2 regions of the Mesorhizobium sp. CA7 genome follow, and region 2 is predicted to be linked to the other one. Evidence: predicted binding sites of a transcription regulator. Region 2 holds the regulator's gene; the other holds the start of a gene.
What was found. Region 2 encodes PhoB, which activates phosphate uptake and scavenging genes when phosphate is short. Its sites were predicted from a motif close to TGTCATNNANCTGTCAT; they were not measured.
Positions count from the first base shown of each region.

Region 1 (15,761 bases), on a different contig from region 2:
GCAACCCGGCACTCACCAAGACGAAACGCGGATGGCTTTTGGAACGGCGAGGATAAATTTTTCTGAACTCACGGGCGCGGCGGCCGCTCGATATAGGTCCATGGCAGCGTCCGGATCGTGAACTTGATTGATTGCCGAAAAACTTTTGCATGTACCGTTCCGTTTTCGGTTCAGGCTTCGTCTTGAGGGTCGTAACGGGTGCGAGAGCCAAGACGGCCTCCGCCATCAGGACAAACGGAGCCAAGCCATGTCGACCACAGTGACCTTGATCAACGTCTTCACCGCCAAGCCGGGCAAGCAGCAGGAACTCGCCAACACGCTTGCCGAGGGCACGAAGAGTTTCTTCAGCAAGCAGCCGGGCTCGCTGTCGTCATCCGTGGTGATCGGCGTCGACGGCAGCAAGGTGGCCAACATCTCGCAATGGCGTTCGGCGGACGACATCGCGGCCTTCCGCGGCGATCCCCGCTTCGGCGAATACATGAAGAGCATCGTCGAGCTCGCCTCCGGCGAGACCATGATGGGCCACACGACCTATTCCCATACGGGCGGAGTGGAGAACTGAAGCAATTCCAGGAAAAGTGTGAAACGGTTAGGTTCGGCGCCTTCGCCGACCTTCTGTCCGGAATTGCGTCAAACAAAGAGGTTGAGCACGCGTGACCGGTTCGCACGATCAGTCCGTTGCGGCAACCGAAACCAGGCTTCGCGCCTTCGAGCGCGAGGCCGCTTCGCTGAGAGCCAAGCTGCACCGCTACGCGTCGCGCATGGTCGGATCGGTCATCGACGGCGAAGACATCGTGCAGGAGGCCTTGGCCAAAGGCTTCGTGGCGATCAGGAATGGCGACATGCCCGACAAGACCGAGCCTTGGTTGTTTCGCATCGCGCATAACGCCGCCCTCGATTTCCTGCGCAAGCGGGCCCGCTTGCGGGGGCGCGAAAGCGAAGTCGAGCTCGACACGATCGCCGACCAGAACTCGGCGCTGGATGCCCGAATTGCCGCCGAGGCGAGCCTGGCCGAACTGATGCAACTGCCGCCGGCGCAACGATGCACGGTCGTGCTGAAGGATGTGCTTGGACACAGCCTGGAAGAGATCGGCGAAATCCTCGAAACTTCCGAGACCGCGATCAAGGGCGCGCTGCAGCGGGGTCGCGAGAGCCTGCGCAAGCTGGCGGCCGCGCCGCGCATCGCGCCGCCCCGCCCGGCGCTCGACCAACACGACATGCGGCGCCTCGGCAATTATGTGGCCGCCTTCAACGCCAGGGACTTCGATACCTTGCGCGGCCTGCTGGCCGAGGACGTCAAGCTGGAGCTGGTCAACCGCCTGCGAGCCGACGGCAAGGAATATGTCGGCAATTATTTCGGCCGCTATGCCGACGAGACGCATTGGCATTTCACGGCCGGCCTCGTCGAAGGCCGGCCCGCTATCCTGGTCACCAGCCCGGAGCGTCCGGACGGACCGCCGCGCTATTTCATCCTCATCGATTGGGAGAACGGCCGGATCGCCGGCATCCGCGACTTCCTGTTCGCGGATTACGTGATGGACGGCCTGGACTATTCCGACGCGGAGCGACCTTAGTCTAGGACGCGCAGCGTTGCGGAAAAGGGTGCGAGGCAAACGCGCCCGGCTGCGGGACCTCCGTCTCGCGTCGCGCCAGCGAATTCGCGACCAGCGCGATCGTCTCGCGCCCGATGCGGGCGATCTCGCCCAGGCGGTCGATGCCGCCGATCATGAACTCCTCGACGCCCAGCGCCGCATAGGGCAACAGCGCCAAGGCGAGCCGCGCCGGCGGCCCGGCAATCTCGACCGCCTTGTGATCCGAGGCGCCCGTCCAGCCGTCCGGGCGGATGCGCACCGGAAGCGCGAAGCGCAGCCTGCCGCCGCGGCCGTGCTCGGCGGCGGCGCTGCGCGCGCGCTCCATCAATTGCCTCACCTCGTCGGGCGAACCGGCGGCCAGCTCGAAGACATCGGCATGCTTGCCGGCGACCTTCAGCGCGGTGCCCGACTGACCGCCGAGCCGGATGACGAGATCGGCGCCGTGCGGACCCTTGCGGGGCACGAAGCCGTCGCGCACGCTGTAGAAGGCGCCCTCATGGTCGAACGGCCTGTCGTTCGACCACAGCCGCTTCAGCAGCACCAGATATTCGTCGATGCGCTGCCACACGACGCTGTGGCCGACCGGTCGCGCCTCGGCATCGCTGTCTTCAAGCGGCTCGCTCAGCATGCGAAGCGACAGACGCCCCCCGCCTCTGCGGTCGAGCGCTGCGAGCTGCCCTGCCGCCACCGTCGGCTCGATAACGCCGGCCCAATGCGTCAGCACCACCTCCAGCGAGCCGGTGCGGTCGAGTGTCTGCGCGGCGATGTCCATGTTGGTGAGCAGGCCGGCCGGATCGTCCACCACCAGCTTGCGGAAACCGGAATCCTCGATCAGCGACAATTTGGTCGCCGTCTCGGCGAAATCATAGAAAAAGCTGCCATTGGCAGGCTTGTCTGGAACATGCGTGAACTCGATCGGCATTGCCATCTCCTCCATCACGTTGGGTCGCCCCGCTCCGAACCCCCGAGTCAAATCCATCTCGTCGGCGCGCGACAGCGCGCCGGCCTTCTTCAGCTCCGATTACTCAACTCAGATTTTTGGAGGGCGGGGCCTTTGTTTTACGCAATTCCGGACGGAATTGCTCTGGCCCCGGCTCAGTCAGGGGATGATCCCGAAAATGACGGCGCCGGTGAACACGAAGGCAAGCGCGAAGACGAGATAGGCGAAGGTGCCGCCATAGGCGGGCCTCCAGCTCTGGTCGGCGGCAAGCCTCTGGCCTTTGCGTTGGGCGTTCTGAATATAGGACATGGTCGATCCTCCGTCGCGACCGTTAATCTATAAAACTAGTAGACTTTGTCGATTGTTATTTTTGGGCGGTTTCTGGAACAAATTTTTGGGGAGGATGCAATCTGTGGTTTTTCATTCTCGCCCGGTAGCGGCATACCCGGTTCCAGGTTCTTCGTTCCAGAACGGCCAGGCGCTCGACGGAGTGGGGGTCGACCCTTGGCGCGTTTTGTGCGCCGAGTGCCCTTTCGCTTGCGGCGGTTGCGAGATGGTTCCCCCACTCCGTCGCTGCTTCGCAGCGCCACCTCTCCTCCCTCCGGAGGGAGAGGAAAGGGCGCCACCCGCCTACCGCTCTTCCCTTCGAAACGGCTTCAGCAGCGCCGATGGCGCGACCGCGTTGCGCGACATGAAAGCCATGGCGACGATGGTGAAGATGAAGGGCAGCATCAGGAAGGCTTCGTAAGGGATGTGGCCGAGGCCGCTCGCCTGCATCCTGAGCTGCAGCGCGTCGACGAAGGCGAAGAGCAGCGCCGCGCCCGCCGAGCGCCAGGGATCCCAGCGGCCGAACACGACCAGCGCGATCGCCACCCAGCCGCGCCCGGATACGACGCCAAAGGTGAAGGCGTTGAACTGCGCCATGGTGAGGAAGGCGCCGGCAAGGCCCATCAGCGCGCCGCCGAGGATCACCGCCTGGAAGCGCGTGGCAATCACGCTGACGCCGGCCGAGTCCGCCGCGCGCGGATTCTCGCCGACCATGCGCACCGACAGCCCCCAGGGCGTGCGGTAGAGCACGAAGGCGGCGAGCGGGATGGCGATGATCGCCAGATAAACCAGCGTGAACTGGCTGAATACCGCCGGGCCGAGGATCGGGATGTCCGAAAGCAGCGGGATCGGCACCGGCTTGAAGCCGTCGATGCTCGGCGGCACCGATTGCTGGCCGAAGATCAGCCGGTAGAGGAAATAGGCAAGGCCGGATGAGAACAGCGTCACGCCGATGCCGCAGACATGTTGGCTGAGGCCCAGTGCCACGGTGAACAGCGCATGCAGCGCGCCCATCAGCGCCCCGACCAGCACGGCCACCAGTACGCCCAGCCACAGATTGCCGCTAAGGCTCGCCGCGGTGAATCCGGCCATCGCCGACAGCAGCATGATGCCTTCTATGCCGAGATTGAGCACGCCGGCGCGCTCGGAAAACATTTCGCCAAGCGTGGCGAAAGCAAGCGGCGTGGCGATGCGGATGATGGCGGCGAGGAAGCCGACCTGGAAGATCTGCTCGAACACCACGCTCATGATGGCGCTCCCACGCGGCGGATGCGGTAGGCGGTGAAAAGCAGCGCCACCAGCATGGCCAGCAGCGCCGTGCCCTGGATGACATCGCTTAAGAAAGCCGGCACGCCGGTCGCGCGCGACATCGCCTCGGCGCCGGTCATGACGGCGGCCAGGAAGATCGCCGCCGGTACCACGCCGAGCGGGTTGAGCCGGGCGAGCATGGCGACGACGATGCCCGAATAACCATAGCCCGGCGAGATGTCGCTCATCACCTGGAAGTGGACGCCGCCTACCTCGCCGACGCCGGCGAGACCGGCCAGCGCGCCGGAGAGCAGCGCGGTGGAAAGCAGCACGCGCTGCACGTTGATGCCGCCATAGCGGGCGGCTTCCGGGTTCTCGCCGGTGACGCGGATCCTAAAGCCGAGCGTGGTGCGCGCGATCAGGAACCAGCAAAGGGGTGCTGCGATCAGCGCCACGACGACGCCGAGATGCAGCCTTGTGCCTTCGATCAGCACCGGGAAATTGGCCGAATCCTCGATCGGCGGGGAGATCGGGTAGCCGGAGAAGGTGTCCTTCCACGGCCCCTCGATCAGCGCCATCAGCGCGTAATAGATGACCGAGTTGAGCAGCAGCGAGCTGACCACGTCGTCGACCTTGAATTTGACGCGCAATGTCGCCGGCACCAACGCGACGAGAGCGCCCGCAGCCGCGCCTACAAGAGCCATCAGCAGCATAGCGAGATAGCCCGGCATCGGGATGGCGCCGACAAAGCAGCTTGCCACCGCGCCAGCGAGCAGCTGGCCCTCGGCGCCGATGTTCCAGAATTTGGCGCGGAAGGCGATTGCCACCGCAAGGCCGGTGAAGATCATCGGGGCGGCCCGCACCAGCGTCTCGGTGATGGCGTAGCTGTCGCCGAGGGATGCAGACAGCATCACGCCATAGGCCTCGACGACGCCGGCGCCTGCAATCGCGATCAGGCCGCTGCACAGGATCAGTGTGGCGGCGATGGCGACCAGCGGCAGCGCGAGGTTGAACCATGCGGGCGTCGAGGTGCGGGCTTCGAGGCGGAACATCAGGCGTGCCCCTCCGCGCCGGTCATCATCAGGCCGAGCCTTGCGACGGTGGCATCCGCGCTGGGAAGCGTGCCTGCGATGCGGCCCTCATACATCACGGCTATGCGGTCCGAGAGCATCAGCAATTCCTCGAGGTCCTCGCCGATGACGATGATGCCGCAGCCCCTGGCGCGCATGGCGAGGAATTTCTCGTGGATGAAGCGGGCAGCGCCGATGTCGAGGCCGCGCGTCGGCTGCGAGACGATCAGCACCTTGGGGTCGAAGGCGAGCTCGCGCGCAAGAAGCGCCTTCTGCAGATTGCCGCCGGACAACGCTCCGGCGCGCACCATCGGTCCGGGGCAGCGTATGTCATAGGCCTTGATCTGTTGCTCGGCGAAGGCGCGGATGGCGGCCGGGTTGAGCAGGCCCTTGCGGCTGAAGGCCTCGGTGCCGATACGCGGCAGCACCATGGAATCGGCTAAAGGCAGGTTTGTGACGAGGCCGGTGGTCATCCGGTCTTCCGGGATGCGGCCGAGGCCGAGCGCCTGCAGCTCGCGCGGCGAAAATTGCATCACCGCTTTGCCGGCTATCATCATGGTGCCAGCCTTCGGCGGCAGCATGCCGGAAATGACGTCGGCGAGCGCCCGCTGGCCGTTGCCGGAGACGCCGGCGATCCCGAGGATCTCGCCTGCGCGGACGAAAAGGGAGACGTCGCGCAGCGGCGTGCCGGCATGAGCGGAAGTGGATATGCCGTCGAGCGTCAGCACGGCGGCGCCGGGCGTCGAAGCCTGCTTGACCGGCGGGACGATTTCGTGGCCGCACATCAGCTTGGCCATTTCCGCCGACGTGGTGCTTGCCGGATCGTCGACGCGGCCGGCGACCTTGCCGTGGCGCAGCACGACGCAGCGATGGGTGAGCGCCCTGACTTCGTTGAGCTTGTGCGAGATGAAGATGATGCCGAGCCCTTGCGCCGCCATCGAGCGCAGGGCGGCGAACAGGCCGTCCACTTCGCTCGGCGCCAGCACCGCCGTCGGCTCATCGAGGATCAAAAGCCTGGCGCCGCGAAACAGCGCCTTGATGATTTCCAGCCGCTGCTGCTCGCCGACGGACAGCGCCGACACCGGCAGGTTCGGATCGAGGCTCAGCCCATATTGCCGGCTGATTTCGTCCAGGCGGGCAAGCCCGCGAGCACGGTCGATGCGACCGGACTTGCCGGCAATGCCGATCAAAAGGTTTTCCAGCACCGTAAGGCGCGGCGCGAGGTGAAAATGCTGGTGCACCATGCCGATGCCGGCGGCCAAGGCGTCGGCGGAATTGTGGATGGCGACCGGCCTGCCTTCGACCAGGATCTCGCCGGCGTCCGGCGCATAGGCGCCGAACAGCACGTTCATCAGCGTCGTCTTGCCGGCGCCGTTCTCACCGAGCAGGCCGAGAATCTCGCCGGGCGCGACGCTGAGGTCGACGGCCTCGTTCGCCTTGACGGCGCCGAAGCTCTTGGTGATGCCGCGCATTTCGATGAGTGGGGCGGACAAGGGTGCTCCTGCGGGATTGGCTTAACTTGAAAGGGCGTGCCCGGCGCACCCCCCTCTGGCCTGCCGGCCATCTCCCCCTCAAGGGGGGGAGATCAGATGTCACGGCGGCCTTCGCCAACTTTCAACGTTGAAAGCATCGAACACCGTCGACGGAACTGCCAATCTCCCCCCTTGAGGGGGAGATATCCGGTCCACCCTCCGGAGCTGCAGCGCAGCTGCTGCGAAGGATGGGCAGACAGAGAGGGGGGCCTCGCGCCGCCCCTGGCGTCAATCCGAAACCGGCGTGTTCTCGTCGACGTCGACGCGGAAATTGCCTTCGAGGATCTCGGCCTTCTTCTTCTCGACCAGGTCCTTGACGTCCGCCGGCAGCGTCTTGTCGAACTTGTGGTAAGGCGCCAGATAGGAGCCGCCCTTGGCCATGCGCGAGAAATCGCCATAGTCCTGCGCGGTGAAGACGCCGGCCTTGACCAGCTTAATCGCCTGCTCGACCGTCGGGTACATGTCCCACACCGGGCCGGTGATGACCGTATCCGGCCCGAGGCTGGACTGGTCGGACATGTTGGAGATGGCAAAAATCTTCTTCTCGACCGCCGCTTCGATGACGCCGAACCGCTCGGCATAGATGACATCGACGCCGGCATCGATCTGCGCCACGGCCGCTTCCTTGGCCTTGGGCGGATCGAAGAAGGAGCCGATGAAGGCGACCTTCTTCTTGACGTTCGGGTTGACCTCCTTGGCACCGGCAAAGAAGGCATTGACCAGCCGGTTGACCTCCGGAATGCCCATCGCCGCGACGGCGCCGACCGTGCCCGATTTCGACATCTTTCCGGCGATCATGCCGGAGAGATAGGCGGGCTCGTGAATCCAGTTGTCGAAGACACCGAAATTGGGCTCGGCCGGACCGGCGCCGGAGCCGAACAGCCACGCGGTCTTCGGGAATTGTTTGGCCGTGCGGCGCGACTCGCGCTCGGCGGCGAAGGCGTCGCCCAGCACCAGCTGATAACCCCCTTGAGCATATTCGCGCATCACGCGGCTGAAGTCGGCGGTCTGCACCTTTTCCGACCATTTGTATTCGATGCCCAGTTCCTTCTCGGCTTTCTGCAGGGCGACATGGATCTGGTTGTCCCATGGCTCCTCGATCGGCGTGGCGAAGATCGCCGCCACCTTCAGCTTCTTGTCCTTGGCGAAGGCCGCGCCGGGCAGTGCAGCCGCCGCTAGGCCGAGTGCGCCGAGTTCCAGCACGTTGCGCCGCGACAGGCCGGCGCGTTGCGTTTTGCTACGTTCGTTTTCCATTGAAGTGCCCCTCTGTTCGACAGCCGTGTCGAGCCGGCCGTTCCATGAATGTCAGACGCCCAGGACTATGGAACGGCGCCTGAGATTTGTCCACATGGTCAAATTTGGTGGGGACGCCTGTGCGTTCGTCATCCACGGGGGCGGAGCAAGGAGCCTAGCGACGCAGCGCAGACCCGAGGATCCATGCCGTGACCTCGACGCTGCTCAACGGCGCAGAACCAGCGACGGCTGCGCCAATGCCTGTTCTGGACCGTGGCATCTTCGTCTGATCGAACGGCATGGATTCCAGGGTCTACGCTTCGCTTCGCCCTGGAATGACGAATTACCGGGCGTCGCCCACTTCCCAAGCGCCCGTCTCGGCAAACCGCCTCAACGCCGGCGCCGGCTCGAATATCGGCCGGCCGGTCTGCCGGTGCCAATGCTCCAGCCGCCCGACGATCTTCGTCGCACCTTCAAGCCCGGCCCAGAACATCGGCCCGCCCTTGCCGATCGGGAAGCCGTAGCCATTGACCCAGACGACGTCGATATCGGACGCGCGCGCGGCGATGCCTTCCTCGAATATCTTCGCACCCTCGTTGACCAAGGGATAAAGCGTGCGTTCGAGAATCTCCTCGGCGCCGATCTCGCGCCGCGCAATTCCAAGCTCCGCCGCCTTCGCCCGGATCAGCGCCTCGATTTCCGGATCGGCAATCGGCTCACGCGAGCCAGCCTCATAGTGGTACCAGCCGCGCCCGGTCTTCTGGCCGAAATGGCCCTGCTCGCACAGCGTATCGGCAATCACCGCTGTCTGGCCGCGGGCCTTGCGGTTGTGCCAGCCGATGTCAAGGCCGGCGAGATCGCCCATCTGGAACGGCCCCATCGGCCAGCCGAAATCGGTGAATGCCTTGTCGACCTGACTTGGCGTTGCACCTTCAAGCAACAGCGCTTCATTCTCGGCGCCCCTTGCGGACAGCATGCGGTTGCCGACGAAACCGTGGCAGACGCCGACGACGACCGCGATCTTTCCGATGCGCCGCGCAAGGTCGGTGACCGTCGCCAGAACCTCAGGCGCGGTCTTTTCGGCGCGCACGATCTCAAGGAGCTTCATGACGTTTGCCGGCGAAAAGAAATGCATGCCGAGCACGTCTTGCGGCCGCGACGTAGAGGCGGCGATTTCGTTCACGTCGAGATAGGAGGTGTTGGTGGCGAGGATGGCGCCGGGCCTAGCGACCGCATCGAGCCTGCCGAACACGTCCTTCTTCACCGCCATGTCCTCGAACACGGCCTCGATGATCAAATCGCAATCGACGAGATCGGCGTAGTCGGTGCTGCCCTTGAAAAGTCCGAGCCGCTTCTGCTTCGCCTCTTCGCTCAACGAGCCGCGGCTGACGGAGACGGTGTAGTTCTTCTCGATCGTCGCCAGACCGCGCCGCAGCGCTTCCTCGCTTGTCTCGAGCAAAGTCACCGGCAGACCGCCATTGGCAAAGGCCATGGCGATGCCGCCGCCCATCGTGCCGGCGCCGATGATGCCGACGCGTTCGATCCGGCGCTTCCGCAAATCCTTGCCCGGCACCTTCGCCGCCTCGCGCTCGGCAAAGAACAAATGCCGCTGCGCGCGCGACTGGTCGCCGGAAACGAGTTGCTGGAAAAGCTCCCGCTCGGCCGCGAGCGCCGCGTCGAACGGCAAGGTGATCGCGTTACGCACGGCTTCGGCGCAGGCAAGCGGCGCGTCCAGTCCGCGGGCTTTCTTGGCCAGATCGGCGGCTTGGCGGTCGAAGGCACCGAGATCGGTTCCGGCAAGGCGGTTGTTGCGGTCACGCACCGGCACGAACGGTCCGCCTCGATAAACCATTTCGCGGGCGAAACGAACCGCATCTGCCAATAGATCGGTGTCGACAACCGCATCGGCAAGACCGACGGCCTTCGCCTCGCCGGCCGAGATCGGGCTGCCCGAGACGATCATGCCGAGCGCTTTCGCGGCGCCGACCAGGCGTGGCAAACGTACGGTCCCGCCGCCGCCCGGCAGCAGGCCGAGCTTTACCTCCGGCAGGCCGAGCTTGGCGCCGGCGTCCGCGACGCGAAAATGGCAACCCAACGCCAGTTCCAGCCCGCCGCCGAGCGCCGTGCCATGGATGGCGGCCACCGTCGGCTTGGCGATGGTTTCCAGCAAGGCAACGATGGCGCGCAGTTCCGGTTGCTCGACCGGCTTGCCGAATTCGGTGATGTCGGCGCCGGCGACAAAGGTGCGGCCGGCGCAGGCGATGACGATCGTCTTCGCGGCGGGATCGTCGCGCAAAGCGGTGAGCGCCTCGTAAAGCGGCTTGCGGACATGAAAGCTCAGCGCATTGACCGGCGGGTTGTCGATGGTGACCACCGCCACGCCGTTCTCGTTCGTGACGCTGACAGAACTGGACAAGCGGAACCTCCCGAGACCGGCTGCAACCGCGCAAGGGTTTACTAGGCAGCGAGGTGAATGGGAACCCGATCCGGCCCTGGCCCAATTGTTGGCGAGGCCCGGTTAGTTGTCCACGCGGCCGAAGGGCGGCACGTCGCCGATCACCTCGCGCTTGTCCTTGCCGCAGGCGAAGGTCTTTGCCTTGTCGTCGGCGAGCTTGCGCGCCTGGTCGTTGGCCTGCGGGTTGCCGGTGGCTAATACCAGGCCGATCGTGCAGCCTTGGTGCTCTTCCGGTTGCGCGACCTTGGCGACGACCAGCACCTCGGTCGATTTCTTTTCGTCCTCAGGGTTGCTGACGGAGCGGCGGTGGATGGCGGCGAAGGGGATTGCGACGTCGCCATTGGTCTCGATGCGCCATTCCACCTTCGGTCCGGAGCCGTTGAAGGCGGTGAAGCTCTCCCAGACCGCGGTCATGTCGTCGGACGGAAAGCCGTAATAGACGGATTCGCGCGCGTCGTCGTAGCTGATCAGCACCGGGTAGCCGCGGTAGCCGGAGCAAGCGAAGCTCGCCCAGTCGCCGTCGCCTTCCGCGGCCTGCGCATAGGTCACGCAGTCCTTCTTCGAGTCGAGCTCGGTATAGGCGCTGGAGATGTCGCCGGCCTGGGCCGCCTGGCAGAAACCGGCGAGGGCAAGCGGGACCAGAAGAGCGCGCATCGCTGACAACTCCGTTCGAGCTGCCCGAGCGTAACGTCAATCGCTATTTCTTCAAACTGGCTTCGATCAAGAGGTCGGCGTTGCGGGCAACCGCCGCTGCCGGTCCGCCAACGCCAAACAGCTGACCGCTGATATAAGCGCCTTCGATGAGCAGCAGCAGGCCGTCACCCAGCGTATCGGAATCGGCGGCGCCCATTGCGGCGGCCATGGCGCGCAGGCGGCGGCGCAATTCGACTTTGTTGTTCTCGCTCACCACCCGTGCGGGATGGCCGCGCTCGGGATATTCCACCGCAGCGTTGGTCATGCCGCAGCCGCGATAGTCCGGCTTTTGCGTGCGTTTGCCTACGCGGGTTAGGAAGGCGATGATCTGGGCGCGCGGATCGCCCGGATGCGCGTCGACCGCTTCGTCGAAGCGTTCCCAGAATTCGAGGTCGTATTTGCGCAGATAGGAGGCGGCAAGCTCATCCTTGGATGGGAAGCTGCGGTACAGGCTCGGCTTTGTGACGCCGGCGCGCCTGACGATCTCGTCGACGCCGATCGCCCTTATGCCCTCGCGGTAAAAGAGGTCGCGCGCCACGTCCAGGATCTTGTCCGCCGCCCTCGGAGCAGGGGGCTCGCTGACCGACGCTTCAATTTTATTGTCGGATGGCATTCAAACAACTCGCTTGACAATGTTACTGACCGGTACGTATGTATGACCTCACTCCATTTCAACGTACCGGTCAGTAACATGATAATCCAGTCCCGTCCGTTTGGCCAGCGCTACGCATTCGTCGTCGTTGCCGTCATTTTCCTGTGCCTGCTGATCGCGGCCGGGCTCCGTTCGGCGCCCTCGGTGATGATGGTGCCGCTGGAGGAAAGCTTCGGCTGGCATCGCGACGTAACGTCCTGGGCCGCCAGCGTCGGCATCCTGCTCTACGGCTTGACCGGACCGTTCGCCGCCGCGCTGATGGAACGCATCGGGTTGCGCCGCACGCTGCTCGGCGCGCTGGCGGTGATGTCGGGATCGACTGCGCTCAGCCTGTTCATGACCGAGCCCTGGCATCTTTTCATCACCTGGGGCGTGTTTTCCGGCATCGGTTCGGGCGCGGTGGCGAGCGTGCTCGGCGCCACTATCGTCAACCGCTGGTTCAAGACCAATCGCGGCCTGATGATGGGGCTGATGTCGGCCTCAAGCGCCACCGGCATGCTGGTCTTCCTGCCGCTCATCGCCTCGCTGGCGCAGAGCGGCGGCTGGAAGCCGGTGGCGATCGCCGTGGCGCTGGCCACCGCCGCGCTGATACCTTTCGTCTTGCTGCTGGTGCCGGAGCGTCCCGCTTCGATCGGCCAGGTTCGTTACGGCGCCGATGCCGACGACGTGCCGCCGGTGTCGCCGGCATCGCAGGGCAACTTCCTGGCACATACGCTGAACACGCTGCGCCGCGCGGCGGGCACGCGGGTGTTCTGGTATCTGTTCGCCACCTTCTTCGTCTGCGGCTTCACCACCAATGGCCTCGTCGGCACGCATCTCATCGCCTTCTGCGGCGATATGGGCATCGGCGAGGTGCAGGCGGCCGGGCTGTTGTCGATGATGGGCATTTTCGATCTGATCGGCACCACGCTCTCCGGCTGGCTCACCGACCGTTTCGATCCGCGCAAGCTGCTCGGCGTCTATTACGCGGTGCGCGGTCTGTCGCTGATCTACCTGCCCTATTCCGGCTTCTCGGCGACCAGCCTGGTCATCTTCGCCGTGCTCTACGGACTCGACTGGATCGCCACCGTGCCGCCGACGCTGAGGCTTGCCAACGAGGCGTTCGGCGACCGCAGCGGACCGATCGTGTTTGGCTGGATCGTCGCCGGCCACCAGGTGGGCGCCGCCGCGGCCGCGGCCTTCGGCGGCACGATGCGCGAGCTGCAGGGCAATTACGAGCTGGCCTTCCTGATCGCGGGGATGACCGGCATCGCGGCGGCTTGTATCTCGCTGTTGATCAACACGAGCAGGCCGGCCTTCGGGCCGGAGCCGCAGGCGGCTTAGGCGCGACTTTCCCTTCTCCCCTTGTGGGAGAAGGTGGCCGCGAAGCGGCCGGATGAGGGGTGCTCCAGGGAACACCGACGCCTCACTCCGCTGGAACACCCCTCATCCGTCTCGGCGCTATCGCGCCGATCCACCTTCTCCCACAAGGGGAGAAGGAAGATGTCGACTGTTATCAAAACTTCATGGTTCCGATATGCGCCTGAAACATTGAAGCGAGAGCTTGGCGGTCCCGCTCAATGCCATCCCGGAGACAGCCATGAACAAGCTTTCGCTCACCCGCCGCGCTTTCGTCACTTCGGCCAGCGCCTTCGGCCTTGTCGGCGCCTCCGGTCTGGCGCTGCCCTATTATTCCCGCGCCAGCCAGCGTCCGGCCTTCACGCATGGCGTCCAGTCCGGCGATGTCGATGCCACCTCGGGCGTGGTCTGGACCCGCACCGACCGACCGGCGCGCGTGATGTATGAAGTGTCGACGACCGAAAGCTTCGCCAATGCGACGCGGCTGGCTGCGCTCGATACCTCGCCGGCCAGCGACTACACGGTGAAACGGCTGCTCACCGATCTCGCCTCGGACCAGGACATCTTCTACCGCATGGTCGCTGCCGATCTTTCCGACATCAATGCCGTGTCCGAGCCGATCGTCGGCCGTTTCCGTACCGCGCCGTCGTCCAAGCGCGACGTGCGCTTCGCCTGGTCGGGCGACACCGCCGGCCAGGGCTGGGGCATCGACGAGACCGGCATGAAGACCTATTCGACCATCGCCAAGCACACGCCGGACTTCTTCCTTCATTCCGGCGACACCATCTATGCCGACGGCGCCATGAAGGACGAGGTCGACCTGCCCGGCGGCGGCAAGTGGAAGAACGTCGTCATGATCAACGGCAAGCGCAAGGTCGCCGAGACTCTGGACGAATACCGCGACCAGTGGAAGTACAACATGATGGACAACCACGTGCTTGGCCTGTCGGCCATCTGCCCGACCTTCTACCAGTGGGACGACCACGAGGTGCTCAACAATTGGTCGGATTCGAAGGACCTGACCGCCGACGACCGCTACAAGGAAAAGTCGATCCATGTGCTGGCGGCCAGGGCGGCTCGCGCCTTCCATGAAATGACGACCATCCGCTACGAGCCGTCGGAGCCGGGCCGCGTCTATCGCAAGGTCTCGCATGGGCCGCTGCTCGACGTGTTCTTCCTCGACATGCGTTCCTATCGCGGCCCGAACGGTCCCGACATGGAAGAGACGCTGACGCCGAAGTCGCGCATGATCGGCGAGGAGCAGTCCAAGTGGCTGAAGCGCGAGCTGGCGAATTCCAAGGCAACGTGGAAGGTCATCGCCGCCGACATGCCGCTTGGCCTAGTCGTCTGGAACGACGCGGCGAAGAAGGCCGGTGCCGAGGCGGTCGCCAACGGCGACAATGGCGCGCCGAAGGGCCGCGAGCTGGAATTCGCCGACGTGCTGCGCTTCATCAAGAATGCCGGCATCACCAACACGGTGTGGCTGACCGCCGACGTCCACTACACCGCGGCGCATTACTACAATCCCGACAAGGCGCAGTTCCAAGATTTCAATCCGTTCTGGGAATTCGTCTCCGGCCCGATCCACGCCGGCACCTTCGGCCCCAACGACCTCGACATGACCTTCGGGCCGGAGCTGAAGTTCATCAAGGCGCCAACCGCCGAACAGGGTCAGAACCTGCCGCCGTCGGCCGGGCTGCAGTTCTTCGGTCTGGTCGACATTTCCGGCGCGACCGAACAGCTCACCGTGCGCCTGATGGATCGCGACGACAACGAGCTTTACAAGGTTACGTTGGATCCGGTCCGGTCGGCGTAAGGTCGGCGCGAGGCACCCCCCTCTGTCCTGCCGGACATCTCCCCCGCAAGGGGGGAGATTGGCAGCTTCGACCCTGCTGCTCGTCTTTCAGCGCTGGAGGTTGGCGAAAGCCGACACGACATCCGATCTCCCCCCTTGCGGGGGAGATGCCCGGCAGGGCAGAGAGGGGTGTGCCGGAACGCTACGCTTGTCGTATTGCTGCCGCGACCGTCAATCCGGATAGCAAGCCCGGGGAACGTTGGGCCAGACTGCGGTGTCGCAGTTGGCATCCTTCTGGCGCTGCTTGAAGGCGGCGCTGACCGGGCCGGTGACGATCGGGTCGACGCCGTCGGGGGCGTCGGCGAACATCTGCTGCGCGGTCCTGGCGTCGGGCGGTACGATCGGGTCGGCCTGCCGAAGCGCAGCCGCCGACTGCGCGGCACCGGCCGCGACGAGCACGCCAAGCGCCGCCCACACGAAAACCGGACGCAATCTGGACATCTGATCGGTCATGAACATGGAACTGTCCGGCCCCTCAAAGGTTCCGCCTTGGTTAACGGAATCATTTCACACCAAGACGTTTAAGAATCAGTGACCATGTATTTGGGGTCGGGCCTCCCCTTTCGCAATTGCGAAAAACCTTGTATGAGCCGCGCAACCGAAAAAGGCGGCGCCTCTGGGCCTGCTGCCTGCAACGCTCCCGAGACCAGACAATGAACCTCCGCAATATCGCGATTATCGCGCATGTCGACCATGGCAAGACCACCCTCGTCGACCAACTCCTGAAACAGTCCGGCGCCTTCCGCGACAACCAGCGCGTCGCCGAGCGCGCCATGGATTCCAACGACCTCGAAAAGGAACGCGGTATCACCATCCTGGCCAAGGC
Region 1 covers NZ_JAIUHH010000021.1:8,687-24,447, reverse strand. Annotated here, with positions in the region: gene LB552_RS26005 (putative quinol monooxygenase) at 248-562, shown strand; gene LB552_RS26000 (sigma-70 family RNA polymerase sigma factor) at 654-1,574, shown strand; gene LB552_RS25995 (LLM class flavin-dependent oxidoreductase) at 1,576-2,514, opposite strand; gene LB552_RS25990 (hypothetical protein) at 2,692-2,841, opposite strand; gene LB552_RS25985 (ABC transporter permease) at 3,163-4,107, opposite strand; gene LB552_RS25980 (ABC transporter permease) at 4,104-5,159, opposite strand; partial or broken gene LB552_RS25975 (ABC transporter ATP-binding protein) at 5,399-6,649, opposite strand; gene LB552_RS25970 (BMP family protein) at 6,938-7,963, opposite strand; gene LB552_RS25965 (3-hydroxyacyl-CoA dehydrogenase NAD-binding domain-containing protein) at 8,286-10,358, opposite strand; gene LB552_RS25960 (hypothetical protein) at 10,461-11,051, opposite strand; gene LB552_RS25955 (TetR/AcrR family transcriptional regulator) at 11,095-11,703, opposite strand; gene LB552_RS25950 (MFS transporter) at 11,782-13,065, shown strand; gene LB552_RS25945 (alkaline phosphatase D family protein) at 13,322-14,896, shown strand; gene LB552_RS25940 (hypothetical protein) at 15,107-15,394, opposite strand; gene typA (translational GTPase TypA) at 15,589-15,761, shown strand, end outside.
Region 1: the regulator PhoB is predicted to act here: its motif matches at 13,233-13,249, upstream of LB552_RS25945 (alkaline phosphatase D family protein).

Region 2 (15,761 bases):
TCCCCAGCGCGTTTGTCGAGGAGTTCTGCCTGGCCGACGAGATCGCCGCCGCGATCGTCGCCAGCACGCCCATGATCATGAACACCTTCATGGTGATCCAGCGCGTGTTGATGCCGGCAAGATTGGCGGCTTCCGGATTGCCGCCGATGGCAAAGACGTAGCGGCCGAATCTAGTGCGCTTGGTGACGAAGGTCATGATCAGGCCGACGGCGACCGCCATCAGGACCGGAATGGCGATACCGTGCGCGATGAACAGCCCGCCTTCGGGCACGATGATGTTGTTGGCAGCGGCGTAGCGGTTCACGATGCCGACCGGCCACGGATAGGAGTTGGCGAGCCACACCGCGCCCAGGATGACCGCGCAGGTGACCGTGGCAAGCAGCGTCTCGGCCCAGACCGGACGCAGGGGGAAGCGGAAGCGCTTGCGCTGCACGCGGCCGTTGAAATGCATGAAGATAACCGCCAGGCAGGCGACGATACCGACGGCCCAGCTCCATCTGGCGCCGATCGAGCCCGCCGGGCCGCCGCCCATCAACTGGAACGTGGCGTCGAGCGGCGCAACGGTCTGGCCGCTGGTGACCCACCAGGCAGCGCCCCGCCATACCAGCAATCCGCCCAGCGTGACGATGAAGGCCGGCACTTCGAGATAGGCGATAACGAAGCCCTGGAAGGCGCCGATGATAAGGCCGAGCGCCAGGCCGATCAGCAACGCCAGAACCCAGATCCAGGGGTTTCCCAGTTCAAGCCCGACGAAGCGAACCAGGAAATGCGCCTGGGCAAAGCCCATGACCATGCCGATCAGCCCTTCGGCCGACCCGACCGACAGGTCGATGTTGCGCATGACGATGACCAGCACCATGCCGGAGGCCATGATCGCCACGGCCGAAGACTGAACCGACAGGTTCCAGAGATTGCGCGGCGTCAGGAACGTGCGGCTGTCGAAGTCGAGCGGATTGACGCCAAGCCGCAGGCTGGAAATCACATGCAGCCCGATCCAGATGAGGAGCAGCGCACCGATCATGCCCAGCATGCGGGTGTCGAGCTCGGTCGCCTTCAGGAACCGGGCAACAGTGCCGAGTTCCGACGCTCGCGCGGTGTCCGCCGGTTGGGTAGACGTCGTGTCGGTCATGATTTCCTCCCACCGGCTTGCCGTCTGGCGCGGATGCCGGAACTCAGCCTAGAAGCTATCCGCCTGAGGCAGAACGGCAAAATCTTTTGAGAAAACGCCGCGGCTTTAAGGCAATCCCAGGAAAAGTGCGTAGCGGTTTTCCGTCCGGGATTGCGGCAACAAAAACCAGGAGCGGTTCATTGAACCGCTCCTGGCCGCGGCGCAGGTATTTTTGATCGAACGTCGGCAAGGCTCAGTTGCAGACCTGGACGCTGCCGGCGGGCACGCCCGCGCAGACCTCGTCCTTCTTGATCCAACCGGCGTCGATGACGACGTTGAGATTGTCCTTGGTGATCGCGACCGGCGTCAGGAACAGCGACTTGACGGTGTTGCCGCCGGGCGTCGTGAAGTCCTTGGCGCCGGCGATGTCGCCCATCTTCTTGCCGTCGGCGAGCTGCGAGGCGATCTCGGCGGCGTTCTTGCCGAGCTCGCGCGCGTCTTTCCACACCGACACGGTCTGCGTGCCGAGCGCGATGCGGTTGAGCGCCGCGTGGTCGCCGTCCTGGCCCGAGACCGGCACGGTGCCGGCCAGCCCCTGCGCCGTCAGCGCCGCGACAACGCCGCCGGCGGTGCCATCATTGGCAGCCACGACCGCGTCGACCTTGTTGTCGTTGGCGGTCAGGAACTGCTCCATGTTCTTCTGCGCGTTGGCCGGCAGCCAGCCGTCCGTGTAGGCCTCGCCGACATTCTTGATCTTGCCGCTGTCGATTGCGTCCTTCAGGACTTCCATGGAGCCCGCGAACAGGAAGTCGGCGTTCGGATCGGAGCCCGAGCCCTTGATGAAGACATAGTTGCCTTCCGGCTTGGCCTTGAACACCTCGCGGGCCTGCATGCGTCCGACTTCCTTGTTGTCGAAGGTCAGGTAGAACACGTCCTTGTTCTCGATCAGGCGGTCATAGCCGACGACCGGGATTCCTTCATCGAGCGCCTTCTGCACTGCCGGGCCGATTGCCGAGGCATCCTGCGCCAGGATGATCAGCGCGTTGGCGCCCTGCGAGATCAGGCTTTCGACGTCGGTCAGCTGCTTGCCCGGATTGGACTGCGCGTCGGCCGAAATATATTTGTCTCCGGCGGCCTCGATGGCGGCCTTCATCGCTGCTTCGTCGGTCTTCCAGCGCTCTTCCTGGAAATTCGACCACGACACGCCGATCACCTTGTCCTTCGCCTCGGCGACGGACGCCAGCGTCAGCGACATGGCAACGCCCGCCAGAATGGCGGCTGCAAATTTCTTCATGATATCCTCCCTGCGCCGTGCGGCGCGACCCAGACTGGCCCGAAGGCCGGCACAGAGGCTTTTTTTCGAGCCTCAAAAAAATAGTGGTCCAGCACAACAGCGCTGTCAACCGAGATTCTGATGGGTTTTGATGGGCTCAGGCATTTTTTTCGGCATCCGCAATAAATAATGACATCGCCCCTGGCTTCTGCCACAATCCCTAGCGTGTCAGCGACAGGCCATGGCATTATCACAAGGCCGCGATGACTGGGGAGGACGTGCGAAACGATGTCGGTCGGAATCCGCCACGACGATTTGCGCCGGCGCAACCGCGCCATGGTGATTTCGGCGGTACGCCGCGCCGGTCAGCCATCACGGACCGAAATTGCCGCCACCACCGGGCTCAGCCACTCGACCATTTCGGCGATCTCCGCCGACCTGATCCAGGAGGGCATTCTCACCGAAAGCAAGGCCAGCGAGCCGACGGCGTTGAAACGCGGCCGGCCGCAGATCGGCCTGGCGCTGAACCCTGAAGCCGCCGCGGTGCTGACCGTGGTGTTGTCGCTGAACTTCCTGTCGGTCGCCGTGATCGACTATGCCGGCCAAGTTGTTGCCGAGGAGCAGCAGCGCCTGGACACGCTTGTTATGCCCCGCGACGAGCTGATCGGCGAATGCGTGGCGATCGTGCGGCGCCGGCTGCAGGATCCCGACCTCGACATTGGCAGCGTCGCCCGCATCGCCATGGGCATTCAGGGCATCACCGATTCGCATGCGCGCTCCATGCTGTGGTCGCCGATAACGCCGCTGACCGACATTCCTTTCGCCGACATCCTAGAGAAGGAGTTCGGCATCTCCGCCACCATGGAGAACGACTGCAACATGATGGCGGTGGCGCTGCAATGGCGCGACCCGGAGCGCTATCGCGACGACTTCATCGCCATCCTGTTGTCGCACGGCATCGGCATGGGTCTCGTGCTCAAGGGTGCGCTGTTCACCGGCACGCATTCATCCGGCGGCGAGTTCGGCCACATGATTCACCGCCCGGGCGGGGCGCTTTGCCGCTGCGGCCGCCGCGGCTGCGTCGAGGCCTATGCTGGCAACTATGCGATCTGGCGCAGCGCCATGAAAATGAGCGAGGACGCCGAGCCGGTCGACGTCGGCGACGCCGACATGCGGGCCCTTGCCGCGAAGGCGCGCGAGAGGGACGGCCCCGAACGGGAGGCTTACCGCCGGGCCGGCGAAGCGCTTGGTTTCGGTCTCGGCAGCCTGTTCGCCCTCATCGACCCGGCGCCCGTCGCCATGGTCGGCGTCAGCGCGGCCGCCTTCGACCTGATCGAGCCGGCGCTGCGCGAGGCGATCGCCCAGACGGCCGGGGGCCAGCACTCCGAATCGATCTCCTTCGACACCGAGCCGAACGAACTGCCGCTGATCCGCGAAGGCTGCGCCATGCGCGCGCTGACCTTCGTCGACCAGGAGATTTTCGCACCCGGAGGCCAGGCAAGAGCGGGGACGGGAAAGAACGTGGCCTGAGGCAGCCTTGAAGAGGTCCGGGGACAGCAGCAGACGCTTGAAATTAGCGAAGGGAAGGCCCCGCAGCTTCGTCATTCCAGGGCGGAGCAGGAGCGAAGCTCCGTCGCGGAGACCCTGGAATCCATGCCGCTACCTCACGCGTCGAGCGCAGCGGCACAGAATTCTGGACTGTCGCAACGCATCGACATCACGGAATGGATCCTCGGGTCTGCGCTGCGTCGCTGCGCTCCTTGCTCCGCCCGTGGATGACGAAGCACAAGCGTCTCGACTAATCGCCAATGCACGCGATCCGATGCTGGAGACAGAATCCATCAGCGCCTCGGCGCCTTAGCCCTAATCTTCCCTGATCGCGTAACCTGCGCCTCGGATGGTACGTATGACGTCCGGCATGCGGCCGTTGTTGACGGCCTTGCGCAGCCGCCCGACATGGACGTCGACGGTGCGTTCGTCGATATAGATCGTCTCGCCCCAGACATTGTCGAGCAGCTGGCTGCGCGAGAACACGCGGCCGGGGTGGCGCATCATGAATTCGAGCAGCCGGAACTCGGTCGGGCCGAGCCTGATCTCGCTCTTCTTGCGGTAGACGCGGTGCGACTCGCGGTCGAGCACGATGTCGCCGACCTTGAGCACGCTGGACAGCACCTCCGGCTTGGCGCGGCGCAGCAGCGCCTTGACGCGCGCCATGAACTCCGGTGTCGAGAACGGCTTGACCAGATAGTCGTCGGCGCCGGTCGAAAGGCCGCGCACGCGGTCGCTTTCCTCGCCCCGCGCCGTCAGCATGATGATCGGCAACCGTTCGGTCTCAGGCCTCATCCTGAGACGCCGGCAGAGCTCGATGCCGGAAACCGCCGGCACCATCCAGTCGAGCACGAGCAGGTCGGGAACGTTTTCCTGAAGGCGGATTTCGGCCTCGTCGCCGCGGGTCACCACTTCGACCTGGTAACCCTCGGATTCGAGATTGTAGCGGAGCAGCACCCCAAGCGGCTCCTCGTCCTCCACCACCATGATGCGTGGCGCGATCATTGGCAGGTACCCTTCGTCAGGCCGCCGGCGCCGACATTGTCGTCTCGTCCTGCTTGGGACGATTCGCGGGCAATTGCGTGCCGGTCAGCACATAATAGGCATTCTCGGCGATGTTGGTCACATGGTCGCCGATGCGCTCGAGATTCTTGGCGCAGAACAGAAGATGCGTGCAGGCGGTGATGTTGCGCGGGTCTTCCATCATGTAGGTCAGGAGCTCCCGGAAGACGGATGTGTATTTGACGTCGATGCGCTCGTCGTCGTTGCGAAGCTTGGCCAGCGCCGTGGCGTCGCCCACCGTATATTCCTGGATCACGGCCTGGACCTGGATCAGCACCAGCTGCGCCATGGAATCGATCGAATGCGTGAGGTCGCGCGGCGCGGCGCTGACGCCGACCGAGCCGACGCGCTTGGCGATGTTCTTGGCGAGGTCGCCGATGCGTTCGAGGTCGCCCGCCATGCGGATCGAGCCGACCACATTGCGCAGGTCGTCGGCCATCGGCTGGCGCTTGGCGATCAGCGTGATGGCACGGTCGTCGAGCTCGCGCTGGCGCGCGTCCATGATGGCATCGTCGGAAACGACGCGCTGCGCCATGGCATTGTCGGTCTCGAGCAGGGCCTTGGTCGAAGCGCCGACCATCGAGCTGGCGAGATCGCCCATGTCGTTGATGAGCCGGCTGATCTGCCTCAGATCCTCGTCGAAGGAAGCGACGGTATGTTCGGCCATGATGATGTCCTCGTATGAGCTCAGCCGAAGCGGCCGGTGATGTAGTCCTGCGTGCGCTTTTCGCGGGGCGAGGTGAAGATCTTCTCGGTCCGGTCGAACTCCACCAGCTCGCCCAGATACATGAACGCCGTCTGCCGCGACACGCGCGCCGCCTGCTGCATGTTGTGGGTGACGATGACGATCGTGTAGTCGGCCTGCAGCTCGTCGATCAGTTCCTCGATCTTGGCGGTCGACAGCGGATCGAGCGCCGAGGCCGGCTCGTCGAGCAGGATGACCTCGGGCTTCACCGCAACGGTACGGGCGATGCACAGGCGCTGCTGCTGGCCGCCCGAGAGGCTGAGGCCGCTGGCGTTGAGCTTGTCCTTGACCTCGTTCCAGAGTGCTGCGCGCTTCAGCGCCTGCTCGACGCGGCTGTCCATCTCGGCCTTGCTGATCTTCTCATAGAGCCTGACGCCGAAAGCGATGTTCTCGTAGATCGACATCGGGAACGGCGTCGGCTTCTGAAACACCATGCCGATCTTGGTGCGCAGCAGGTTGAGGTCCTGCGAACGGTCGAGGATGTTCTTGCCGTCGAGCAGCACCTGGCCCTCGGCGCTCTGCTTCGGATAGAGCTCGTAGATGCGGTTGAGCACGCGCAGCAGCGTCGACTTCCCGCAGCCCGACGGGCCGATGAAGGCGGTCACGCTGCGCTCGGGCAGGGACAGGTTGATGTCCTTCAGCGCCTTCGACTGGCCATAGTAGAAATTGAGGTTCTTGACCTCGATCTTGGCCTTCTCGACGGTCGTGTCGGCTGCGTTCAGGTCGGTGGACAACATCGGTTTCATCTGTCCTCTCTGCGTCCGGTTAGGCTGCGGGCGATGATGCTCAGCCCGAGAACCGTCAGGGTGATTATGAGTGCGCCCGTCCAGGCCAGTTGCTGCCATTCCTCGTAGGGGCTGAGAGCGAACTGGAAGATGGTTACCGGCAGGCTGGCCATCGGCGCATTGAGATTGCTCGACCAGAACTGGTTGTTGAGCGCGGTGAAGAGAAGCGGCGCCGTCTCGCCGGAGATGCGGGCGATCGCCAAAAGGATGCCGGTGACGATGCCGGAGAGCGCCGCGCGATAGGCAACCGAGCGGATCACTACCCAGCGCGGTGCTCCGATGGCGGTGCCTGCTTCGCGCAGCGCGTTGGGCACAAGGTTCAGCATGTCCTCGGTGGTGCGCACCACGACGGGGATCACCAGGATCGACAGCGCGACCGCGCCGGCAATCGCCGAGAAGTGCCCCATCGGCCGCACCATCAGCTCGTAGACGAACAGGCCGATGATGATGGAAGGCGCCGACAAGAGGATGTCGTTGATGAAGCGCACCACCGTCGTAAGCTTCGAGAAGCGTCCGTATTCGGCCATGTAGGTGCCGGCCAGCACGCCGATCGGCGTGCCGACGACGATACCGATGATCGTCATGACGATGCTGCCGTAGATGGCATTGAGCAGGCCGCCGGCATCGCCGGGCGGCGGCGTCATTTCCGTGAACACGGAGAGCGACACCCCGGAAAGCCCCTTGTAGAGCAGGGCGCCGAGAATCAGCGCCAGCCAGGCCAGCCCGATGCCCGCCGCGACGACGCACAGCGTCATCATCACGGCATTCTTGCGCTTGCGGCTTTGGTGAAGCGATGCGGCAGTCGACATCGGTCAGGCTCCCGTGCGGCTATCGATGCGCAACAGCATGTAGCGTGCGAGCGCGAGGATGATGAAGGTGATGATGAACAGGATCAGGCCGAGCGATACCAGCGAGGATGTATAGAGGTTGCCGTCGGCTTCGGTGAATTCGTTGGCGATGGTCGCCGAGATCGTCGTGCCCGGCGCAAACAGCGAGGCGCTGATGCGGTGCGCGTTGCCGATGACGAAGGTGACGGCCATCGTCTCGCCGAGCGCGCGGCCGAGGCCGAGCATGACGCCGCCCATGATGCCGATGCGGGTATAGGGGATGGTCACGCGCCGGGTCACTTCCCAGGTCGTGCAGCCGATGCCGTAGGCCGATTCCTTCAGCACCGCCGGCACCGTGTCGAACACGTCCTTGGTGATCGAGGTGATGAAAGGCAGCACCATGATGGCGAGGATCAGCGACGAGGTCAGCAAGCCGATGCCGTAGGGCGGACCGGCAAACAGGCTGGAGAGCCCCGGTATGCCGTGGAAAAGACTGATGATGAAGGGCTGCACAGTCGTCTGCAGGAACGGCGCGAAGACGAACAGGCCCCAGATGCCGTAGATGATCGAGGGAATGCCGGCGAGCAGCTCGACGGCGATGCCAATCGGACGCCTGAGCGGGCGCGGACAAAGCTCGGTCAGGAAGATGGCGATACCGATGCCGATCGGCACGGCGATGAGAATGGCGATGGCCGAAGTGACGATGGTGCCGTAGATGGGCGCGAGCGCGCCGAAATTCTCGGTGACCGGGTTCCAGGATTCGGTGGTCAGGAAGGAGAAGCCGAACTTCGACAGGGCCTCCCACGATCCGGCGACCAGCGAGATCGCGACCCCCCCGAGCAGAACGAGCACGAGTATGGCGGAAAGGCGCGTCGCCGTCCGGAAAACCATGTCGGTGACGGCGAAGCGGCGCACCGTCGCTTCTCTGGTCCGCAGGGCGGACGATGTCGCGGCTTCGGAAACGGCTGTCATTTAGCCCCTCGCATTTCGAAAGAGACAGGAGGGCGCTAGAGGCGCCCTCCTCATTCGGCGGGAATTACATGCCGGAGTAGACCGGCTTGCCATCCTTGTCGACGATGTCCTTGCCCCACATCTCCTCGACGCTCTTCACGACCTTGTCGGGCATCGGAACGTAGTCAAGCTCAGCAGCCATCTTGTCGCCCTTGGCATAGGACCAGGCGAAGAACTTGAGCGCTTCGGCCGTGGCTGCCGCATCATCGGGCTTCTGGTAGACGAGGATCCAGGTGGCGGAAGTCATCGGCCAGGATTCGGCGCCCGCCTGGTTGGCCAGGATAACGCCGTAGCCCGGCTGCGAGCTCCAGTCGGCATTGGCCGCGGCGGCCGAGAACGCCTTCGCGGTCGGCTCGACCTTCTTGCCGTCCTTGTTCACCATGTCGGTATAGGTGAGCTTGTTCTGCTTGGCATAGGCGTATTCGACATAGCCGATCGCGCCGCCAGTCTGCGACACGTTGTTGGCGACGCCTTCATTGCCCTTGGCGCCGATGCCCACCGGCCATTCAAGCGCGGTGTTGACGCCGACCTTCGATTTCCAGTCGGCGCTGACGTCGGCCAGGTAGTAGCTGAAGTTGAAGGTGGTGCCCGAGCCGTCCGAACGGTGGACGACGGCAATAGCCTGGTCGGGCAGCTTGATGTTGGGGTTGAGCTTCTTGATCGCCGCGTCGTTCCAGTTGGTGATCTTGCCGGCGAAGATGTCGGCGAGCGTCGGACCGTCGAGCACCAGCTCGCCCGGCTTGATGCCTTCGAGGTTGACGACCGGCACGATGCCGCCCATCACCATCGGGAACTGCGCGAGGCCGGTGGAGGTGAGATCCTCGCCCTTCAGCGGCGCGTCGGAAGCGCCGAAGGTGACGGTCTTGGCCTTGATCTGCTTGATGCCGCCGCCGGAGCCGATCGACTGGTAGTTGAGACCGATGCCGGTCTCCTTCTTGTAGGCGTCGGCCCACTTCGCGTAGATCGGATAGGGGAAGGTGGCGCCAGCGCCGGAAATGTCGGCTGCCATCGCGGCGGCCATGCTAAGGGTTGATGCCGCAGCCATTGCAATTGCAACGGCCGCAGAGCGGATGAAATGTCTCATGTGGCCTGCTCCTGTTCGGAAGATGGTCTTTCGGCACCCGTTGTATCGGCGCCCGGTCAGCGCAATAGCCCTCGATTATTACAGTCGCATGACAGTTTCGTGTCAGCCCGGTAACGTCTGGACGAGGATGCTCGGAAGGGTTCCGCAGCGGCCTCGAAGGGCCGGACGGAGTTTGCCGCGGAAATCAGCAACTTGTCTGACTTTTGAAACAAAATTTATCCCGGCGGCCGGATGACGGCCGCCGGGAAATAAAATCCGGACGAGAGTGCGTTGCCTGTAAGCCAGAGCGGATCATGGCCTGGCCATCGCCGAAAACAGGGTCCGTTGGGGTAGAGTCGACGCTGTTTCTTGTCGGCGGTCGCTGCTCCCGCCCGTAACCGAAGAGCGGAATCAATGTCATGATTGTCCGAGCTTGGCGCTTGCTTTGGTATGGTGCGATCGCACCATACGCATGCGTCAGCCCCTTGCCGCCGTCCTGCCCGCCAAATTCGTTTTAACCGGCGTTGCGCCGGGTCTCGACGTCCGAACCCAGCCAGCGCTCGAGCTTTTCGAGCAGCGCCCGCGGACTGATCGGCTTCGGCAGGTAATCGTCCATGCCGGCTTCCAGGCAGCGTTCGCGGTCGCCCTTCAGTGCATGCGCGGTGACGCCGACGATCGGCACATGCGTGCCCATGTCCTCCTCGAGCCGGCGGATCGCGCCCGTCGCCTCCAGCCCGTTCATTTCCGGCATCGATACATCCATCAGGATCATGCGCGGATTGAGCCTGCCAAAGGCGTCGAGCGCCTTGCGGCCGTTGCCGACGATCTCGAAGCGGTAACCGGTCTCGCCAAGAATCTGGGTGAACACCATCTGGTTCACCTCATTGTCCTCGGCGACGAGGATGTCGAGCTCGCGCTCGGCATCGGCGGGGCGCGGACGCGCCCGCGCCGGGGGCGGTTGCAGCATGGCGCGCTCCGATGCCGCCGTCTGCGCCGGAGCGGCTCGCGGGGGGCTGGCGGTGCCAATGGCGGGTTGCGCCGCCGCGCTGCTGTGGCGGTGGCGCTGGATGGTCGAGACCAGCGTTTCCAGGAGAATGGAGGAGCGCGCCGGCTTGATCAGCTGCGCATCGATGCCGAGGTCGCGATAGGCCGTGCCGGCAAGCGACTGGTCGACCGAGGTCAGCATGATGATGGGCGTATGCGCCAGGCCCGCCGTATTGCGCACGATGCGCGCCATCTCGGCGCCGGTCATGCCCGGCATCTGATAATCAAGCACGACGCAGTCGACCGGCACGCCGTAGGCGGCGGCGGCAATCAGCACCTTCAACCCCTCGGCGCCGCTTTCGGCCGCGCAGGAATCGAACGTCCACGACGCCATCTGCTCGCTGAGGATCGAGCGGTTGACGGCATTGTCGTCGACGATGAGCACGCGCGCGCCGGTGACGTCGACCGGCATGATGCGCTGCCCGCCCTGCTCGGCCTTGGGCAGCGTGATCGTGAACCAGAAGGTCGAACCCTTGCCTTCGGCGCTGTCGACACCGATCTCGCCGGCCATCATCTCGACCAGACGTGAGGTGATGGCAAGGCCAAGCCCGGTGCCCTCATGCCGCCTGGTCGAGGAGGTGTCGACCTGGCTGAATTTTTCGAAAACCTGCTTCAGCTTGTCTTCCGGAATGCCGATGCCGGTATCGGTCACGGAAATGGTGAGCCTCGTTCCCGCCGGAACCCGCTCACCCGTCACGTCGACTAGGACATGACCCTTGTCGGTGAATTTCACCGCGTTGCCGAGCAGGTTGGTGACGATCTGCCTGACACGGCCGACATCGCCGACGAACTGGCCGTCGAGGCCCGGCTGAATGCGAACGATGAGCTCGAGGTCCTTCTCCTTGGCGCGCGTCGAGACCAGCGTCGCCACATCCTCGATCGCCTCGGCCAGATTGAAGGGCGCAGGGTCGAGCACCAGCTGGCCGGCATCGATCTTCGAGAAGTCGAGGATGTCGTTGATGATGGTGAGCAGCGCATTGCCGGATTTGACGATGATGTCGGTGAACGTCTTCTGCTTCGGATCGAGGTCCGACTTTGCCAGCAGCTCTGCCATACCAAGAACCCCGTTCATCGGCGTGCGGATCTCGTGGCTCATATTGGCGAGGAATTCCGACTTGGCCCGGTCGGCGAGCACGGCGCGCCGGCGCGCCTCGCTGAGCTCCGCCTCGCGCTGCTTGAGCTCGGTGATGTCGGTGGTGGAGCCGATGAGATAGAGCGAGCCGTCCGAGGCGATCATCGCGCCCTTGCGCGCGAATTGATGCCTGACGCTGCCGTCCGGCATCGTCACCGTCTCTTCGATCTCCTGCGTCTCGCCGGTGCGCAGCACGGCAAGGTCGCCGGCGACGAAGGCTTCGCCGTCCGCGCCGAAAATCTCGACATCGGTCCTGCCGACGGCTTCTTCCTTGCTGAAGCCGGTGAGATCGCACCAGCCCTTGTTGACGTAGAATTGCCTGAGGTCCGAACGCTTGGCATAGATCGACACCGGCACATTGTCGATGAGGCTGCGGAACACCTCGTTCTCGCTCATGCTCTGCCGCAGCGCCTGCTCGCGCGCCTTGACGTCGGTGATGTCGGTGCTGGAGCCGACCAGATGTACCGACCCGTCGATCGCCACCAGCCGGCTCTTGCGCGTCATCAGCTGGCGCACCGTGCCGTCGCGGTGGGTGACGGCTTCCTCGATCTCGCGTCCCGCGCCGGTCGCCACGACTTCGTTGTCGTCATTGCTGAAACCGTCCGCCTCTTCGGTCGCGAAAAGCTCGCGATCGGTCTTGCCGAGCACCTCGTCCTTGGGCAGTCCGGTCAGCGCGCACCAGGCCTTGTTGACGAATTCTATGCTGAGATCGTCGGCCTTGATGAAGGCTGCCACAGGCAATTCGTCCATCACATGCCGGTAAAGGTCGATCTGGCGCATGGAATCGCGCAACGCCTTCTCGCGCGCCTTGATGTCGGTGATATCGACACGCACGCCGATGAATGTGCCGTCGTCGGTGCGCATGTCATAGACCTGGTACCAGCGCCCGTCGGCGTTGAGGCGTTCGTAGGCCGAGCTCGGCAAACGGTACCGCTTGAGCATGGCGTCAAGCCAGCGCTCGGTGTCGACGCCATACAGGCCGTCGATTCCGGGGTCGCCGCTCGAGCGGAAATAGCCGACGGAGTGGCCAAGCGCCAACGCCTCGCGGAACGTGCAGCCAGGCTGCCAGGCCGGCTTCAGCGCCGGCAGCGTATCCTGCAGCTTGCGGTTGGCGAAGACGAAGCGGTCGTCGCGATCGTAGATAATGACCCCCGCCGGCAGCGACTCCAGCACGGTGACGAGATTCTTGCGCGCGTCCTCCGCCTCGGTCTCGCGCTGTTTTATGTCGGTGATGTCGACATAGGAGATCAGCCGCTTGCCGCCTGGAAGAGGCGCCAGCGAGGCGATCAGCGTGCGGCCGTCCTTGCGCGGCAACTGCCTGGACCCTGCGCTTCCAGCCCGGATTTCGGCCTCCCGTTCGGTCACATGGCTTTGCCAGGCCTGTTCCTCGGCGCCGAGCGGATCGGCATCACGACTGGCTTCCATGAGGTCGCGAAAGCGACTGCCGGCCGGAGCGCGCCGCGGATCGATCTGCCAGAAGTCGTAAAATGCCCGGTTGACCACCTCCGCCCGCAATTCGGCATCGAGAACGATGACGCCGATCGGCATCGAATCGACCATCAGCCTGAGATTGGCAAGCGCCTCCGAGGTCCCGGCCATATCGTGGACGTCGCCGAGAAAGGCCTCGTTGCCGCGCCTGTCCGCCTTGTTGTCCGCCTCGACAGTCCCGTCCGTATCCGCCATTCCTACCCCCAAGGCCGAACTGTGCCGGTCCGTCGGGGGAATGTGCCCGACAAGCATTAACGATCCGCTAACCATAATGATTGCAACCGCCTGCCCCCGGTGCCGTTGAGCCAGCTTCCGGCCCTGGCGCCGGCTGCGGTAATCCGCCCGTTGGCGATGATGGCAACAACGCATTATAAGGTGCCTGAGGTGTTGCTAATGTTTGGTCGAATCGCGGCTTTCATCCTGTGCCCGGCGCTGCTTGCGGCGGGCGGCTGCGCGCGCAGCGACGACGGCACGGTCATCGTCCCGAGCCGGATGGACGTCAGACGTGTCTGGGACAAGGCGCCGCCGGGAACGACCGCGTCGCGGCAGATCGCGTCGGACGTGTTTCCTTTGCCGCCGCCGGGCGCGCCGCAAGGCCCGTCGGTCAGGCGCTATTCCAGGTCTCCGGCAAGGCCTTCATATAACCAGAATCTGGCTGATCAGTCTTCGGACGAGCAGACCGCTCTTACCTGCAGGAATGTCGGCGAAACCGGCAAGCGCTACCGCGTCATCTGCGAGTAGCTTTGCCTCGATCCGCCGGTCGATGCCGGCTGGATCCACTGCCCGTGAAGAAAGACAACCCGACAGATTCAGCCCGGCCGCGACCGCGGCGCGATCACGGATCGCTGATGAAACCTTTGCCCGGTGACGGACGTTGTTGGCGTTGATGTGACGCGCGCTGCGCAGAGGGAGACTGAAGATGTCCATTCACTTCACCGTCTCTGGCCTGACCAGAAACCTGATCCATTCGCTTGGGCTGGATCATGAGCACGCGCTGAGACCCCTTACCCCCGAACAAAACCTTCTGCTGGATTGCTACCTGGCCGGGCAGATCCCGGACTCCGCCTGGAACGATTATGTCTTCGAGATGCCGGAACTGGAAAAGCACGCCCAGATCAGGCGCGCACGCGGTTTGACCTGAAAGCAATTCCGGGAAAAGTGCGATACGGGCTAAAGCATGTCTGCCGAAAGTGGGAACCGATTTCGGGATAAAGACATGCCCAAAAACCTAAAGCGCATGGAGCGAATCTAGAAAGATCGCGACGCGCCTTAGGCTCGGTGCCTTCGCCGTGGCCTACTTCTTCGGCGAGTTGAACTGCAGCGTAAAGACATTTCCGGCGATGCCTTGCGCCAGCGAGGGCGAAAGGCTGAGCGGTAGACAATCGTTCAGGGCCTTGGTCGCAGCGTCGATATACGCCTTACGAGCCTTGTCGTCGCCGCTGACATGGATAGCGGTTGTTTTCGGCGGCCCGATCAGCGTGCCGTCGCGTTTGAAGCTGAAGCTGAGCGTCACCGAGGAATTGTCGGAATTGGCCGGCGGCGTCCAGCAGGCGAGCAAGGCGGCGCCAACCTCGTTCATACCGTTGAGCGGCGCGGCTTCGGCCGTGATAGCGGCGCTCGCCAGAAGCGCGACCGCGACCGCGGAAAGTTTCACCGTTCTTGTCATCGCCGTCCTCATCGCTTTTTGCCCGGCTCGCACCTGTCGACCAAGGTAATGGTAGGATCGATCACGCCGATGACAATAGGATTTCAACCGGTCTGGCACCGAATAAGTCGTATGTCGTGATGGCCGATGGGAGGCGACCCAACCGCCGGAAAAGCAGAAGGCCGGCGCTGGGCCGACCTTTCCCTTCGCCTCCGCTTCGCGCCAGTACATCCGTGGTCGCGGCGAGGACTGTGACCAGTAGACAGGCGTTGGGTAAACGAAACCTTAACCTGATCCGGCTGTTACGCCCTGGCCTGCGATTTCACATGCGCGATGTAGCCGCGCACATCGCCTGCCGGCTCCGCATAGGCCTTGCCGAGCTTCTTCTCCATGGCCGCCATGTATTCCTTCGCCCAGCTGGGCAGCGCGTAGTCGATGACCGCCAGGAACTCGAGCGTTGCCGCCAGCCTTATGTCGGCGATCGACGGGTTGTTGCCGCCGATGAATGGTTTGCCGTTGCGAAAGAAGGAGTGAAACACCTCGAGCGGCTCGGCGATCGCAGCCATCGCCGCCTTCTGCGCTTCCGATTTCTTGTCGGGATGGGCGTCGCTGTGGCCGACCTCGCCGGCATATTGCGGAAAGCCGAGCGCCGGATACGTCGCGCGCGCGACATAGGGATAAAGCGTGCCGACCAGGTAGAACATGGCGCTATCGATCATCGCCCGCTTGGCTGGCGCCTTCGGATAGAACTTGTCCAGCCCGTGCTTGTTGGCGAGATACTGCATGATGGCGCAGCTTTCCCACAGCACGCCGCGCGGCAGGCCCTTGTCCTCGATCATCGGCGTCAGATGCGCCGGATTGCGCGCCAGGAATTCGGGCGAACGCGTAAGGCCCCAGGCATCGGTCTCCGCCGGATCGAGCCCGGCCGCGCGCGCGAACACCCGCACCGTCATGTTGTTGACGCTCGGCCTCAGCATGCTGAGTTTTATGCCAGGCTTCTTAGCTGGCTTCGCCATTTTCGATGTCGCCT
Region 2 covers NZ_JAIUHH010000022.1:17,886-33,646, forward strand. Annotated here, with positions in the region: gene LB552_RS26475 (sugar ABC transporter permease) at 1-1,129, opposite strand, end outside; gene xylF (D-xylose ABC transporter substrate-binding protein) at 1,362-2,402, opposite strand; gene LB552_RS26485 (ROK family protein) at 2,670-3,911, shown strand; gene phoB (phosphate regulon transcriptional regulator PhoB) at 4,245-4,934, opposite strand; gene phoU (phosphate signaling complex protein PhoU) at 4,951-5,658, opposite strand; gene pstB (phosphate ABC transporter ATP-binding protein PstB) at 5,679-6,482, opposite strand; gene pstA (phosphate ABC transporter permease PstA) at 6,479-7,330, opposite strand; gene pstC (phosphate ABC transporter permease subunit PstC) at 7,334-8,320, opposite strand; gene pstS (phosphate ABC transporter substrate-binding protein PstS) at 8,385-9,443, opposite strand; gene LB552_RS26520 (response regulator) at 9,937-13,281, opposite strand; gene LB552_RS26525 (hypothetical protein) at 13,480-13,827, shown strand; gene LB552_RS26530 (hypothetical protein) at 14,006-14,227, shown strand; gene LB552_RS26535 (hypothetical protein) at 14,381-14,752, opposite strand; gene LB552_RS26540 (glutathione S-transferase family protein) at 15,034-15,761, opposite strand, start outside.